DNA from 4 places in the Pantoea sp. CFCC18179 genome. Region 4 is predicted to be linked to each of the others. Evidence: predicted binding sites of a transcription regulator. Region 4 holds the regulator's gene; each other region holds the start of a gene.
The links. The regulator LexA, encoded in region 4, represses DNA repair genes until DNA is damaged. The targets are predictions, from matches to a motif close to TNCTGTATGTACATACAGNA.
Positions count from the first base shown of each region.

Region 1: the regulator LexA is predicted to act here: its motif matches at 2,649-2,668, upstream of ACPUC7_RS13160 (metal-dependent hydrolase).
Region 2: the regulator LexA is predicted to act here: its motif matches at 2,313-2,332, upstream of sulA (SOS-induced cell division inhibitor SulA).
Region 3: the regulator LexA is predicted to act here: its motif matches at 2,107-2,126, upstream of ACPUC7_RS16390 (DNA translocase FtsK 4TM domain-containing protein).

Region 1 is NZ_JBNBPM010000006.1:50,455-54,633, forward strand. It holds gene ACPUC7_RS13150 (DUF6515 family protein) at 1-219, opposite strand, end outside; gene ACPUC7_RS13155 (L-cystine transporter) at 494-1,885, opposite strand; gene ACPUC7_RS13160 (metal-dependent hydrolase) at 2,038-2,628, opposite strand; gene kduD (2-dehydro-3-deoxy-D-gluconate 5-dehydrogenase KduD) at 2,769-3,530, opposite strand; gene hxpB (hexitol phosphatase HxpB) at 3,733-4,179, opposite strand, start outside.
Region 2 is NZ_JBNBPM010000008.1:90,449-94,627, forward strand. It holds gene yccS (YccS family putative transporter) at 1-1,504, shown strand, start outside; gene ACPUC7_RS16110 (TfoX/Sxy family DNA transformation protein) at 1,501-2,130, opposite strand; gene sulA (SOS-induced cell division inhibitor SulA) at 2,353-2,844, shown strand; gene ompA (porin OmpA) at 3,194-4,179, shown strand, end outside.
Region 3 is NZ_JBNBPM010000008.1:164,305-168,483, forward strand. It holds gene ACPUC7_RS16390 (DNA translocase FtsK 4TM domain-containing protein) at 1-2,045, opposite strand, end outside; gene lrp (leucine-responsive transcriptional regulator Lrp) at 2,165-2,659, opposite strand; gene trxB (thioredoxin-disulfide reductase) at 3,181-4,146, shown strand.
Region 4 is NZ_JBNBPM010000004.1:78,751-82,929, reverse strand. It holds gene ACPUC7_RS09940 (CsbD family protein) at 27-239, opposite strand; gene dinF (MATE family efflux transporter DinF) at 401-1,723, opposite strand; gene lexA (transcriptional repressor LexA) at 1,859-2,473, opposite strand; gene ACPUC7_RS09925 (diacylglycerol kinase) at 2,579-2,947, opposite strand; gene plsB (glycerol-3-phosphate 1-O-acyltransferase PlsB) at 3,074-4,179, shown strand, end outside.

The DNA.
Region 1 (4,179 bases), on a different contig from region 4:
TCGCTGGTAGTAGTTGCCGTTCAGCATGTAGTAGGTCAGCCCGCCAAGCAGCACCGCCGTTGCGGCTTCAGGTAAGAAGCGCAGCGGGCCAGGGTGACCCCAATGTGGACCTCCACCCCAGCGCGGGCCAGGACCGGGACCCCAATAACCGGGATGGGCAAAACTGATGGCTGGTGTTAATAAGGTTAACGCCAGCACCGAGGCGATAACTGTTTTCATCGGTGATTCTCCTGCTGTGATTGCTAGCAGAATTGGCCTTCCTGAGTGGAAACTCAAGCGATAAATGGTCGCTTTTTCGCTTGTTTACCACGCTTAACGATTTCCTAACGCTGGCACCATGATTGGGGGGAATTGGGGAGGCGATGGGAGAGACTTTGGTGGCTTGATAGCGAATCGGTCACCATAAATGGCGCCCCTACGACGCAGATGATTGTAACCGAGATCAAAAACGGCAGACGCTTGCGAGTCTGCCGTTTGTGTTAATCAATCGTGCTTAGCGATGTGCCAGATCGGCGTGTTCATCGCTCTCCAGCACTTTCTTATCGGTCAAACCCAACCAGCGGCTGGTGAGTGAACCGGCGGTCATCGAACCGTTGACGTTGAGCGCGGTACGGCCCATGTCGATCAGCGGTTCAATCGAAATCAATAGTGCGACCAAGGTCACCGGCAAGCCCATCGCTGGCAACACAATCAGCGCTGCGAAAGTCGCACCGCCGCCGACACCCGCGACACCCGCAGAACTCAGCGTGACGATACCCACCAACGTGGCAATCCACATTGGATCAAACGGGTTGATACCAACAGTGGGCGCGACCATCACCGCCAACATGGTTGGGTACAAACCAGCACAACCGTTTTGACCAATGGTGGCACCGAACGACGCTGAGAAGCTGGCGATAGATTCCGGCACGCCCAAGCGACGCGTTTGCGTTTCGACGTTCAGCGGAATACTTGCAGCACTTGAACGACTGGTGAAGGCGAAGGTGATAACCGGCCACACTTTGCGGAAGAAGCGCATTGGATTGATGCCGTTAACCGATAGCAGCAGCGCATGCACGGCAAACATAATTGCCAGGCCGAGATAAGAAGCCACCACGAAACCGCCCAACTTGATGATGTCTTGCAGGTTGGAACCCGCCACCACTTTGGTCATCAGCGCCAGCACACCGTACGGCGTCAGCTTCATGATCAAACGCACCAGCTTCATCACCCAGGATTGCAGGGTATCGATCGCCACCAGCACGCGTTCGCCTTTAACCTTGTCATCTTTCAGCAGTTGCAGTGCGGCAACACCGAGGAAGGCGGCGAAAATCACCACGCTGATAATCGACGTCGGGTTGGCGCCCGCCATATCAGCAAACGGATTTTTCGGGATGAACGACAGCAGCAGTTGCGGCGTACTGAGATCCGCGACTTTGCCGACATAGTTGCTCTGAATGGCGCTCAGGCGTGCGGTTTCTTGCGCACCCTGTACCAAACCCTCGGCGCTTAAGCCGAACAGGCCAGTGACCATCACGCCGACCAGCGCAGAAATTGCTGTCGTAAACAGCAATACGCCGATAGTGAGTACGCTGATTTTACCCAGCGATGAAGCATTATGCAGACGCGCGACTGCACTGAGAATCGAGGCAAACACCAGCGGCATTACAATCATCTGCAACAACTGAACGTAGCCGTTACCAACGATGTTAAACCAGCTAATAGAGGCTTTTACCGTTGCGCTGTTTTCGCCATAAATGGTTTGTAACGCCAGACCAAAGGCCACACCAAACACTAAACCGGTCAGCACGCGCTTCGACAGACTCCAGCTTTGGCTACCAATGCGGTTAAGGACGATCAGCAGCGCGACAAACGCCACGATATTAATAATGAGGGGAAAATCCATGCTCAACTCCAGAGTGTGCCGCGCCACCCAATGCGATGGCGCGCAAAACAGTAAGTCCCCGTTAGGGAATATTTAGAATGTTATCAGTTGATCGTGGGGCAGGCTTATATCCAAAAAGAATGGTTTATAACTTTATGGTTAAATTCGATGGCTTATTGACCGTTTTGACCATTAACCAGCCGTCCGACGCCATTTTGTAGCGTATTGAACAATTGCTCCGGCCAACCGTTGGCACCAAATGAGGGCAAGCCCGGAGGGAACCACAAGGCATAACCGACCAGCGCCAGGCACAATGCGCGCTCCAGTTGGTTACCTTTTTGGCTATTGAGGATCGGCAAACGAAAGCGCCAGCGACACGGCCATAAAAGTGGCACACCTGCTGGCGTGAGCATATCGGCCACGATGTGGCTGAGATAGCCGAGCGTCATGCCTTGCAACACATCGGCGGGCAGAAACCAATCAGCGGGAACGTTTATCTGGAATAACCACAAACTTACCGCCACCGCCAGCAAACTGTGAGTAAAACCTCGATGACCAAAGGCGCGGGCGATGGGATGCGAAAGCCATCTTAGCCGCTGGCCTAATACTGATTTCGGGTGATCGATATCCGGTAGCAAGCAGGTTAACAGCGCAGCAGGCACGAGATGCCACCAATCGGCGCTGGCCATTACAGGCGTCAGCTCCGCGCGCTTGGCAAAAATGGCGCTGGCAATGGCAAAAATGATATGGCCTTCGGCCGTCATGATGAAACCTGGCTGCATAAAACTGTCAATGCATCCAGTATAGGGATTTATCCAGTGAATGAGAATGGTGACGCTGTAACGAAGCGTTAATATTTTTCCACTTCCCGCGTCACAATGACGCGGGAAATGAACGGGTTAGCTTAGCGCGCTAACCAACCTCCATCGACCGCCAATGTGTAGCCATGCACGTAATCCGCTGCGCTGGAGGCAAGAAACACAATCGGGCCCATCATATCCGCAGGATCGCCCCAACGGGCAGCGGGAATGCGACCGAGTATTTCCTCGTTACGTGACTCATCACTGCGTAATTGTTCGGTGTTGTTGGTTGCCATGTAGCCCGGCGCGATGGCGTTAACGTTGATGCCGTGCTGCGCCCATTCGTTCGCCATCAGGCGAGTTAATCCCATCACCGCGCTTTTAGAAGCCGTATAGGAAGGGACACGAATACCGCCCTGGAATGAGAGCATTGAGGCGATATTGATGATTTTGCCACCGTTACCTTGCGCGATAAATTGGCGCGCTACCTGCTGCGACAGGAAGAACAGGCTTTTGCTGTTGATGTTCATCACATCGTCCCAATCCCGTTCGCTGAAGTTGATCGCATCTTCACGACGAATAATCCCGGCATTATTGACCAAAATATCAATGCGGCCCGCGTACGCTACCGCTTGCTCGACAATCTGCGGTGCCAGCGACGACTGGGTCAGATCGGCCTGAATCGACCAAAAGCGCCGCCCCAAGGCTTCGACTTTGTCTTGAGTATCATCCGGTCCGGTGCGATTGACGCCAATAATGTCACAGCCTGCTTGCGCCAGACCTAGCGCCATGCCTTGTCCTAAGCCGGTGTTGCAGCCCGTCACCAGCGCAATTTTGCCTTCAAGATTAAATGCATTGAGTATCATGCTTCGCTCCTTTTAGCGCAGCGCGCTGATGTTGACGTGGTCCATCTCAGGCCTCTTATGATTCAAAGGAAGGGGTCCCGATGCGGGTCTTTGGTCATCATATGCAGGCTGGATCATTAATTCAATAAAAATGAAACGATGTTTTATTTATTTGTGTTGGCGATCAACCTGCACAAAAAAGCCCGCGTTAAGCGGGCTGATGTTAACCGTGCAGATGCTCTGGTTTGAGCTGGGTTAAATCGTCGAGTTTGACATTGGCTAACGCCCAACGTGCATCATCGCGAAGGTCGGCGGCCGGAACCACAATTGAACGCATCCGTGCCGCTTTGGTGGCAATCATGCCGTTGAAGGAATCTTCTAACGTGACGCAGTTAAGCGGATCGATGCCTAATTTCGCCGCCGCATCAAGATAAACCTGCGGGTGCGGTTTGCTGTACGGCAGCGCTTCAGCGGAGGCAATCGCATCGAAATATTTGCGTAGGTCAAACATCTCCAGCACACGTTCCAGCATGTGCAGCGGCGATGCCGACGCCAGCGCAATTTTTAATCCTTGCTGCTGACACAATTGCAGCGCTTGCTCGACGCCCGGCAAAATAGGGCGCGTTTCTTCAACCAATTGCAGAGCACGCGCAATGATGCGATTCGTCAC
Region 2 (4,179 bases), on a different contig from region 4:
ATTAGTGGCGCAGTTGAATCTCACTAAAAGCACTATTCAGAGCCGCTTGCGTGGCGACCGCGGTTCCCGCAGCACACGTCGCAGTCTGCATTACTACTTTGTGGCGCAGGATATCCATGAGCGCGCCAGTTCTTCGCATCTGCAATACCACCTGCTGCGTGATGACTGGCGCTACAACGAAGTGTTATTCCGTTTTCAGCGCTTGATGAATATGCAAGCTCAGGCGTGCCGGCAATTGGCAGAAACCATTCTGCTACGGCAACCCTGGCATCACGATAGCCACTTTGAACGCACCTTTAATCGTCTGGAAACTGCTTTACAGCGCCTGGAACAAAACGAGCCGCAGGATCCCCATATCCGCGCGCTGTTCTGGCTGCTGCGTAATTTGCGCGCTATCGATGCTCAATTGGCGTCGATTGAATCCGAACAGATGCTGGCCGAACCGGCGGCTCAGAGCGATAACCATCTTTCACGCGAAGGCCTGAGCGGCTGGGCCGATATTCGTCTGCGCTTAAGTCGTCATCTAAGTCCGAGTTCCGCACTGTTTCGCCATGCGGTGCGCATGTCATTGGTATTGTGCGTTGGCTATGCCTTTATCCAAATTACCGGCGTTGATCGCGGTTACTGGATACTGCTCACCAGCTTGTTTGTCTGCCAACCCAATTACAACGCCACACGACGACGTTTGGCATTACGCATCGGCGGCACGCTTGCCGGTATCGCCATTGGCCTTCCGGTGTTGTGGCTGGTGCCTTCAATTGAAGGCCAACTGGTGCTGATTGTGTTAAGCGGCGTACTGTTTTTCGCTTTCCGTCAGGTTCAATACGCACAGGCAACCTTATTCATCACGTTGCTGGTATTACTCTGTTTCAACCTGCTAGGCGAAGGATTTGAAGTGGCACTGCCACGCGTAGTGGATACCCTGCTAGGCTGCGGTTTAGCGTGGCTGGCAGTGGCCTTTGTCTGGCCGGATTGGCAGTTTCGCAAAATTACTGCGGTTGCTGATCGCACCCTTGATGCAAACTGTCGTTACCTGGATGCGATTATGCAGCAATATCATCAAGGTAAAGACAACCGGTTGGATTACCGCATTGCGCGCCGTGATGCCCATAATGCCGATGCCGAACTTGCCTCGGTGGTGTCAAACATCAGCAGCGAAATTAAGCAACAACAACCGCTGCGTGAAAACGCATTTCGACTGCTGTGTTTGAACCACTCCTTCCTTAGCTATATTTCTGCGCTTGGAGCACATCGCGATCGGTTGGCCGATAACACATTGCTAACGTTGCTGGACGACGCCGTTTGCTTTATCGAAGACGTGCTACAAATTGAAAGCGTTAGCGAGACTCAGGCTGCCAGCATGCAACAAGCATTGATACAGCGTCTGGCGGCAATGAAAACCAGCCCAGATGCGCGTGCACCGCTGGTGATTCAGCAATTGGGATTACTGGTCGCGTTACTCCCCGAAATTGCCCGTCTTCGCAGAACACTGGTTAATCATTAAGGCTGAACTTGCTCCGCTGATGCATGTTGGCGGAGCGTTTGCAGATACCAGGCGTACAGCTCCTCCCTGATTGCGTTAGGCAGTGCTGCTTCATGATGCCCGGAAATCGCCCCTTCCAACGCCAGCAAGGTTTTCAAGCCAATATGCTTATTTACCGCGCGCAACTTTAACCAACATCGCCGCGACCCGGTTTCGCATAACATACGCACCGAGTTGATTCCCACTTTGTGCAGCATCAACTCCAGACTCAGACTGAGATTAGGCAGATCTTTCAGGCGCAGCGAGACATGTCTGGTCGCCATTTCATCTTGAGCTGCACGCAGCGAGCTCGCGGAAAGTCGCAGTAATTGCTCAGAGTCCTGCCATAATTGACTATCCACTTTGAAATAACTCAAGGTGACCGGAACTCCACGTTTGCGGTAAACCAGCGGTTCCAAAGATCGATGGGTGTTGTAGACGTGGAGCGCCTCACAAGCGCGCAAGTAGAGCGCATCCTCATTAATGTAGGCAAAAATCACCTTCTCAACCGTTAGGGCATAACCGCCAAATTGGGTCCGAGACTCAATCTTTCCTAATGGTGCCAATTGCGCTTTTGATTGCTCAACTACTGGGTTGTTTCTTTTCATATTGCCCCCTCAATTTCATTCCATGCACGGGAAATTTCCTATAAAAGCGCGTTGATTCATCAATTTAGAAGATAAAAAAAACGATTTAGCTGTTCAATGAATAAAAGCAGGAGAGCGGGATCTTGTGTAGAAATTGCGAGGCATTTTCAGAAATTGAGGTTGATCTTTATCCAGGAAGCTATTACTGTACATCCATACAGTTCATTACTGAGTGATTAAATTATGCGTACTCAATTCTCTGGCCTTGCTGATCGTTCACCACGTTTTGCTTCATCAAGCTTAGCGCAACCTTCTTTAGGTGGAATCACTGAACTGCGCTCCAGCGAACAACCTGGCATGATGCAATTAATGCTGTTGCCGGTGTTGAAACAGCTGAGCGAGCAATCACGCTGGCAGCTTTGGTTAACGCCGGCACAAAAGCTGAACCGCAGTTGGATGCAGCAGTCAGGATTGCCATTAGACAAGAGTATGCATATTACTGAATCAGAGCGTTTTAATACGGTGGAAAGTATGGTTAAAGCGTTGCGTACTGGAAACTATAGTGTGGTAGTGGCCTGGATTCCGTACGAATTGAACGACGAAGAACGTTTTGAATTGGAGCAAGCAGCAGCAGAAGGTGAAGCACTTGGACTGATTTTACGTCCGCAGGGACATGGATATGCCCATTCCAGACAATCAAAATCAGCAAAAATTCCGTCTGATTTGTTTCATTAAGTAAATCCAGGAATTTTCTCACCATTTTTTTTGCAGAAGTTATCGCTAAGCCACTGATTCTTTTCCCGCCAGCTATGACAATGGCTTAGCCGCTTTTTTGTTTTCTCTTACCGAAGATTTTGCCACGTGATTTGTTAAAATGTGTGTATAAATCGCTGTTTTTTTACTGCTCGACCTCACATCATACTTGTAACTTTCCAATCTCGTTGTAGACTTTAGCTCGCCAGGGTGCTCAATAACCTCCGTTTTTTCGGTAGAGTCAAAAGCGAGCGTTTAGACCCGGCGAAGGATTAACACAAAGAGCAACCTTTTTGCTCATTGCCTATTTGGATGATAACGAGGCGCAAAAATGAAAAAGACAGCTATCGCAATTGCAGTGGCACTGGCTGGCTTCGCTACCGTAGCGCAGGCCGCACCTAAAGATAACACCTGGTACACCGGTGCTAAACTGGGCTGGTCTCAGTATCACGATACTGGTTACTACGGTAACGGTTACGAGAACAACAACGGTCCAACTCACGAATCTCAGCTGGGTGCTGGTGCTTTCATGGGTTACCAAGCTAACCCGTACCTGGGCTTCGAGCTGGGTTACGACTGGTTGGGCCGTATGCCTAACAAAGGCAGCGTGACTAATGGCGCGTTCAAAGCACAAGGCGTTCAGCTGGCTGCTAAATTGAGCTACCCAATCACCGAAGATTTCGACGTCTACACCCGTCTGGGTGGTATGGTATGGCGTGCTGACTCTACTCAGACCAACCCAACCACTGGCCGCATCAGCGACCACGACACCGGCGTTTCTCCGCTGGCTGCTGTTGGTGTTGAATACGCACTGACCAAAAACTGGGCAACTCGTCTGGACTATCAGTGGGTTAACAACATCGGTGACGCAGGTACCGTTGGTGCGCGTCCTGACAACAGCATGCTGAGCGTCGGCGTTTCTTACCGTTTCGGTCAGGATGAAGCAGCAGCTCCAGTTGTAGCTCCAGCTCCAGCTCCAGCGCCAGTTGTTGAAACCAAGCGTTTCACTCTGAAGTCTGACGTGCTGTTCAACTTCAACAAAGCGACCCTGAAGCCAGAAGGTCAGCAGGCTCTGGATCAGCTGTACAGCCAGCTGAGCTCAATGGATCCGAAAGATGGTTCTGTTGTCGTACTGGGCTTCACCGATCGCATCGGTTCAGAGCAGTACAACCAGAAACTGTCTGAGAAACGTGCTCAGTCTGTAGTTGATTACCTGGTATCTAAAGGTATCCCTTCTAACAAGATCTCTGCACGCGGTATGGGTAAATCTAACCCAGTTACTGGCAACACCTGTGACAGCGTGAAAGGCCGCAATGC
Region 3 (4,179 bases), on a different contig from region 4:
GGACCTGGCGAAATGCCCACCACTTCGGCCTTCACGCGGTAATCAGCCAGGCGCGCTTCGACCAGACGCGCGGTTTGTTCCAATGCAAACATATCTACTGGTTCGGCTTCGACCGGAGGCGGTGTAAGCAGATCCAGCGTCGGCAGCGGCGTAGACGGTTTTTCCAGCGGCTGTTCGTGACGTACTAAGAATGGATGGAACAAACTGTCTTGCACAGGCGCAGCAGGTTTTGCTGGCGCTGGCGGCGCAGAGTAGTCTTCCTGTTCCGGTGACGACCACGGACTGTTTTCTTCACTCAACGATGGCAGCGTTTCTGATTGTGGCGCCGCAGGCTGTTGCCACTGTGCAGGCGCTTCAGGTTCTGGCGTCGCCGAAAGTGTAAACAGCGGCTCGCTTGGACTGTCATCAACCAGATCTTTCATTGGTGAGAAATCAAAGGCGGATGACGTATCAAGATTAAATACCGGCGCAGGTTTCTCTTCCGGCTCGTTATAGCGTTGCTGCTGTTGATCGGCAAATTGACGCGCGAGTTGCGCTTGTTGCAATGCATCCTCATCTTCAGGTTCTTGCACGTCCTGCCAGCGATCACCATAACGATTCTGCTGCTGCGACTGGAAAGCTTCGCGCAATTGCGCTTCCTGTAATGCTACATCATCTTCATGCGCTGGCGTGCTATACGATGCCGACACTTCAGGTTGCTGCTGTTCCGCTTCCTTAGCCTGCTCTTCCGCCATACGTTGTGAAGGCAACTTAATGCCATATGAAGCCAACTCGCGTCGCGTTGGTAGCTTCACTTTATTTGGACGTGGCAATTCTGGACCGATGCCCTGCTTCACCTGCGGGTTGTAATCGCGCTCAGGCACGATATCAAACGCCGGGGAGTAAGCAGCAGGTGACGCTTTTACCGCACCCGCAGCCATCGATGCCGCAGCGACAGTATTCAGGGATGCCGATGACTGCGCAGCATCCTGCCAGTTGCCCATGCTTGGACCGTCATCGTCATCAGCACGAGAGAATGGCGAAGGTGCAGGTTCATTCGGCACTTCAAAGCGATAAAGCGGCGTTGAAGGTTGTGCGATGGGCTCTGGAGCCGGCGCGATAGGCTGATGAATTGCATCGGGTGCTGGCTCCACAGGACGAGGCGGCGCAGCAGGTTCCACTGACGCGCCTGGACTTGCGACATTAGGCGCTTGTTGGGCTGCCTGAGTTGTAACTGCAATCGCAGCAGCGGTCGCGGCACTGGCTTTCGCCAATAGCGGATCGTCGCCTAATGCTGCAACAGCAGGTTCGTCAAGCTTGCGCGGTTTCGCCAACAACACGTCATCGTCTTCACTATCAGACTGCGCAGCATGCATCGGAGGTGGCGTATTTTCAGCCTGCTCCTGGTCTTCATCTTCGTACTCATCTTCTTGCCAAGGCTCATCATGGCGAGAACGGTTGCTGGCAAATGTCAGCACACCCATTACCACGCCACCAATCTTCTCGGCAATGGTTAGCCATGACCAACCGGTGTACAGCGTAATGCCTGCCGCCCAAACACACAGCAACGTCAAAGTGCCGCCAGCGGAACTGAACCACGGTGCCATCGCATTACTCACCAGGCTGCCAATGACGCCGCCCGAAGCAAAGTACCAGATATCATCGACGTTGAGCGCAGCGAGACCGCAAGTTGTCACCACCAAAGCCAGCACACCAATCAGGCGTAAGCCGACGGCAAAGTAGTCGATGTAATCGTGGCGATCGCGTTGGCGGAAGGTGATCCAACAAAGACCAATAATGACGGGAGGAATGGCGTAAGCCATCACGCCAAAAATGAACAATAGCGTATCAGCCAGCCATGCGCCGACACTGCCACCCAGATTATGGATAGGTTCATGCCATGCGGTTTGCGACCAGCTTGGATCCGAAGGGTTAAAACTAACCAACGACACCATCAAATAGACGGCGAACAAGGCCACAAGAATCAGCAACGCTTCCAGCAGACGACGTCCACTGCTCAGCGGTTGTAACGAAACATCTTTATCTTCTGTATATTCCTGGCTCAAGAGAACTCTCCAGGTGCCTGTAAATTAAGAAGGCAACAACGTCGGGCATGCCCGACGCTGGTCCTGTATGAATTCACAGGAGTGTACCGAAATCCTGCAAGCTTTGCACCTGCCCTGCACTACCGGGTTTTGATCACCAGACGATTGCTCTGTTTGACCTCTTCCATCACCACGTAAGTACGGGTGTCGTTTACGCCCGGCAGGCGCAGCAAGGTTTCACCCAGCAGCTTACGATAGGCGGACATATCCGGTACGCGGGTTTTCAGCAGGTAGTCAAAGTCACCGGAAACGAGGTGACATTCTTGAGTTTCCTCAAGTTTTTGCACTGCGGCGTTAAATTGCTCAAACACATCTGGCGCACCACGATTCAGAGTAATCTCAACGAATACAAGCAGCGAAGCATCCAGATAATGCGGGTTGAGTTGTGCGGTATAGCCGAGAATGAAGCCTTGACGCTCCAGACGACGTACGCGTTCAAGACAAGGCGTTGGCGATAACCCAACACGTTTTGAAAGCTCGACATTGGAAATTCGACCGTCTTTCTGCAGCTCATTTAGAATGTTTCTGTCGATACGATCTAAATCTTTTCCGGGGCGTTTCTTATTGTCTACCATTATTATTGTCTCTCTTAATTCCTTCCCTTTACCTGCCACACCCTGAAAACGCTCATTGTTCAGGGCCTTACTGAAGTGAAGACCATAAGCCTGTGCAGTAATGCGACCATCCGTATGACGCATGTTGTCTGTCCACATCATGCGTCATTACCAATGTCAGGCTGAGTTTATTCGGCTAAAAAGCCCAAAACAGAAATGAAATCCTGTTTTGAAGCGCTAAATATTCTCTGCTTCTCCCAATGTTTTCGCAAAAGCGCAGGCGATTGTCAAAGTAAAACATCCAAATTCAGTACAAGATGCCAGATAGAGTTCTGGGTTGCTGTTTTTAAATGAGAATTTTTATGCTGCTGCACCACTAATTGCCGAGCTTTGCCCCCTTTTGGCGCAACAGGCGTGCAGAATTTGCACTCATCGTCTACGCCGCTCGCAGTGATTGTTAACAAAATTGCTGAAGCCTTTTTTTGCGACGTTAATTTCCCTACAATCAAAAACTATGTTGTCAGAAAAAAATTGAGGAACGCATGAGTACCGCCAAACACAGTAAGCTGCTCATTTTGGGCTCCGGTCCTGCTGGATACACCGCTGCGGTATACGCCGCGCGCGCTAACCTAAATCCAGTGTTAATTACTGGTTTAGAGAAAGGTGGCCAGCTGACCACAACCACTGAAGTGGAAAACTGGCCTGGCGATCCCAACGATCTGACCGGCCCAGCGTTGATGGAACGTATGCAAGAGCATGCGGAGAAATTCAACACCGAGATCATTTTTGACCACATTCACACCGTAGATTTGCAAAATCGCCCGTTCCGTTTAGTGGGTGATAGCGGCGAATACACCGCGGATGCCTTAATTATCGCCACTGGCGCATCAGCACGTTATCTCGGCCTGCCATCGGAAGAAGCCTTTAAGGGCAAAGGCGTTTCTGCCTGTGCTACCTGTGATGGTTTCTTCTATCGCAACCAGAAAGTCGCGGTGATTGGCGGCGGAAATACCGCCGTTGAGGAAGCGCTCTATTTGGCTAATATCGCTGCTGAAGTGCATCTGATTCATCGCCGTGATAGCTTCCGTGCAGAGAAAATCTTAATCGATCGCCTGATGGAAAAAGTGCGCAATGGCAACATCGTTTTGCACACTGACCGCACCCTGGATGAAGTGGTTGGCGATCAGATGGGCGTGACCGGTGTAAAACTGCTTTCAACCAAAGGTGAAGCACCTGAATCGCTGGACGTTGCCGGTCTGTTTGTTGCCATTGGTCACAGCCCAAATACCGCGATTTTTGATGGTCAGCTCGATTTAGAGAACGGCTACATCAAAGTGCAATCCGGTTTGCACGGCAACGCAACGCAAACCAGCATCCCTGGCGTGTTTGCGGCTGGCGACGTTATGGATCATATTTATCGTCAGGCAATTACTTCAGCAGGCACCGGTTGTATGGCCGCGCTGGATGCTGAACGTTTCCTCGATGGTTTGGTTAAAAACGATAAGTAAGTTGTTAATAACCTGATCATAATCATCAGAAGG
Region 4 (4,179 bases):
GGTAGGAGCATCTTCCTAATCGGGAATTACCAGCGGTAATCTTTATTGGTGGTTTCCCAATCCTTCACTTCTTTCTCGGCTTCATCTTTCGCGTAGCCGTAGCGTTCCTGAATTTTGCCGACCAGCTGATCGCGCTTACCTTCAATCACGGTCAGATCGTCATCAGTGAGTTTTCCCCACTTCTCTTTAAATTTCCCTTTAAACTGCTTCCAGTTGCCGCTCGCTTCGTCTTTGTTCATATAATCCTCCACGTCATCCTGAGTGAGACGGGTAATCCCCTAGATAAAGAAGGAAATACCCACACAACGCGCTACTCATTTGCGCCGTTTGAGATAATTATAGTAGGCGCTGCGCAGTTTGCTGGGAAATACAGATTAATCTGTAGGTTACGCTTCGCTTATCAAGCATTAAACCAGCTGTCATGCCGCCAATGGCCGCGCCAGACCAGCCACAGCGTTAACCCGCGCAAAGCAAGAAACACCGTAACGGCCAGCCACAAGCCGTGATTGCCCAGCCACGGCAATGTCAAAAGCGTAATGCCATAACCGATCGCCGCCATCACCATGCTGTTACGCATTTCACGTCCACGCGTGGCACCGATAAACATGCCATCCAGCAGATAACACCACACGCCAACCAGCGGCAAAATCACCTGCCAGATGAGGTAGCGATCAGCCATTTCACGCAGCGCTTCAAGGGAAGTCAGCATGGCGACGATCTGCGGTCCGGTGCAGGCATAAATCACCGCAAACATTAGCGCGACAAAACACGCCTGACGACAGGCTGCATGCCAGATTAGCAGTAACTTACTGCGATCCTTGGCGCCAACCGCTTCGCCGGAACAGGCTTCGACCGCGTAAGCAAAGCCATCTAACGCATAGGCCGTGAAAGTCAGGAACATCAGCAACACCGCATTGACCGCCACCACATCCGGGCCAATACGCGCGCCAAGTAACGTCAACGAAGCGAAACAGATTTGCAGCATGAGGGAACGCAACATGATGTCGCGATTAAGACGGAACAAGCGCGCCGCATCGCCGCGCCAGCTGCTTTTTAATAATGAAAAGTGAATACCGCGCATCTTGAGTACTCGCGCCACCATCCACAAACCAACGGCAAGCGTGACATATTCCGCCGTTGCAGTTGCTGCCGCCGCACCGGCCACGCCCCAATGCAGCTTAAGCACGAACAGCAGATCGAGCAGGATGTTGACCAGATTACCGATAATCAGCAGCACCATCGGCGCGCGCGCATACTGCACGCCGAGCAACCAGCCGAGAATCACTAAATTGGCTAGCGTGGCGGGCGCGCTGAGCCAGCGAATCTCAATAAATATTTGCGCCTGTTGCTGCACTGCGGCACTACCGCCCATCAATGCGGCGGCCAAATTACTCGCTGGCGTTCTTAACAGCATAAACAGCATGCCAAACACCAACGCGATCAGCAGCGGCTGGGTTAACGCGCGCGCCAGTGCAGTTTTATCATTGGCGCCAAAAGCTTGAGCGGTAAGCCCGGTGGTGCTCATACGCAGGAATAGCAGCAACATAAAGATAAAACTGGTTGCTGTCGTGCCCACCGCGACGCCGCCCAAATAGATTGGGCTGTCGAGATGACCAATCACTGCGGTATCCACCACGCCCAATAATGGAACGGTGATATTAGAGAGGATCATCGGCAGCGCTAGCCGCCAGAGTGTTTTATCTGAAGAGGAAAACAGCCGCATCAGCCCATTCCGTTTTATGCGGTGATCAGCGTGATGACGCCGGACTGTGCCGCAGAAGAAGTTTTAGAAAAGTAGAATAGCAGACTGCGGCCAGCGAATGTTTCGCCGCCGCAGTTGGGGAAAAGCAGAAATAAATCAGAGCCACTCGCCGTTACGCACGATGCCAACCGCCAAACCTTCAATGGTCAGCAGTTGCTCGCGAGTATCAACGACAATCGGTTGGAAATCGTTGTTTTCTGGCAGCAAATGCACAATCGCGCCCTGCTTTTTCCAGCGTTTCACCGTGACTTCATCATCAATGCGCGCCACCACAACCTGGCCGTTACGCACTTCCTGCGTTTTGTGCACTGCTAATAGATCGCCATCCATAATGCCGATGTCTTTCATCGACATACCGCTAACGCGCAGCAGAAAATCCGCGCTCGGTTTGAAAAGGTTGGCATCTACTTGATAGTGCGCTTCGATATGTTCTTGTGCCAACAGTGGTTCACCCGCAGCAACACGGCCAATCAGCGGCAGCCCTTCGCTCGGTTCTTCTTCCATTAGCAAACGAATCCCGCGCGATGCGCCGGAAACGATTTCAATTACGCCTTTACGCGCCAGCGCTTTCAGATGCTCTTCAGCAGCATTGGGCGAGCGAAAACCCAGTTGCGCAGCAATTTCCGCACGCGTTGGCGGCATGCCCGTCTGGTTAATATGGTCGCGAATCAGGTCATAGACCTGTTGCTGCCGTGCAGTTAACGCTTTCATCCCGCCCCCTGGTTGTTTATACAGTCGCTGTGAGTATATACAGGTATTGGCGGAATGAAAACCATAACAGAGGGAAAAATCAGCGGGTTGAGGAATCTGGAATCTTTATCTCAAATGCGACCAGAGCAAGGCGATCCAAACAAACAGAGCCAGTAAGATAGTCAGCAGTACCGCAGCCGACCCCATATCTTTGGCGCGCCCCGCTAGCGGATGCTGCTCCTGGCCGATGCGATCAACCACGGATTCGATGGCACTATTAAGGACTTCGACAATGACCACCAGCATCACAGAGCCAATCAACAGCACGCGGGTGATGGCATCCACATCCAACCAGCATGCGATAACAATCGCCATTAGCGCCGCAACCGCTTCCTGGCGAAACGCGGCTTCATGCTGCCAGGCAGCGCGCAATCCTTGCCAGGAATAACCGGCTGCTTTCACTATTCTTACAATACCGGTGACATTATTTGCCATGTACGTGGAACCCTTGATCTATTTTGACGTCAATGTGTGGCAGTGTGAGGCGGCAGAGCCACAGATCTTCGCTGCGCTTTCTGGTATGCTTGCCGCGCTTTGCTAACAAGAGGCTTTAAGTTGTCTATGTCAGGTTGGCGTAAACTCTATTACAAATTATTGAATTTACCACTCTCTATTTTGGTAAAAAGTAAGGTCATTCCGACCGATCCTGTCTCTGAACACGGGATCGATCCGACACGTCCGGTGATGTATGTTTTGCCTTATGATTCAAAGGCTGACTTGCTGACATTGCGGGCGCAATGTTTGAAACATGATCTGCCCGATCCGCTGGCACCGCTAGAGATCGATGGCACCTTACTTCCCCGCCACGTGTTTATTCACGATGGCCCGCGCGTTATTCCTTATTTCGTGGCAAATCCGGAATCGGTAAAGCTCTTCCACGACTACCTCGATCTGCACCGCAGCAACCCGCAGCTTGATGTGCAGATGTTGCCGGTCGCGGTGATGTTTGGTCGTGCGCCGGGACGTGAGACGTTGGGCGAAGCCGCGCCACACTTGCGCGTGCTGAATGGCGTGCAGAAGTTCTTCGCCATTCTGTGGCATGGTCGCGACAGCTTTGTGCGCTTCTCACAAACCGTTTCGCTGCGCCAAATGGCCACCGAGCACGGCACCGATAAGTCGATTGCACAGAAACTGGCACGCGTAGCGCGGATTCACTTCGCACGCCAACGTTTGGCGGCGGTTGGGCCGAGCTTGCCGGCGCGTCAGGATCTCTTCAACAAGCTGCTTCAATCCAAAGCGATTGAAAAGGCAGTAGAAGATGAAGCGCGCAGTAAAAAGATTTCGCATGAGAAAGCCCAGCAACACGCCATCGAAATGATGGAAGAAGTCGCGGCCAACTTTTCCTATGAAGCGATTAAAATCACCGATCGCGTAATGGGTTGGCTGTGGAGCCGCTTATATCAAGGTATCAATGTGCATGGCGGCGAGCGCGTCCGTCAGCTGGCGCAGGATGGCCATGAGATCGTTTATGTGCCCTGCCACCGCAGTCACATGGACTATCTGCTGCTCTCATATGTCCTTTATCACCAGGGTTTGGTGCCGCCGCACATTGCTGCCGGTATCAACCTGAATTTCTGGCCAGCGGGCCCGATTTTCCGCCGTTTGGGTGCGTTCTTTATTCGTCGTACCTTTAAAGGCAACAAACTCTACTCCACCGTATTCCGTGA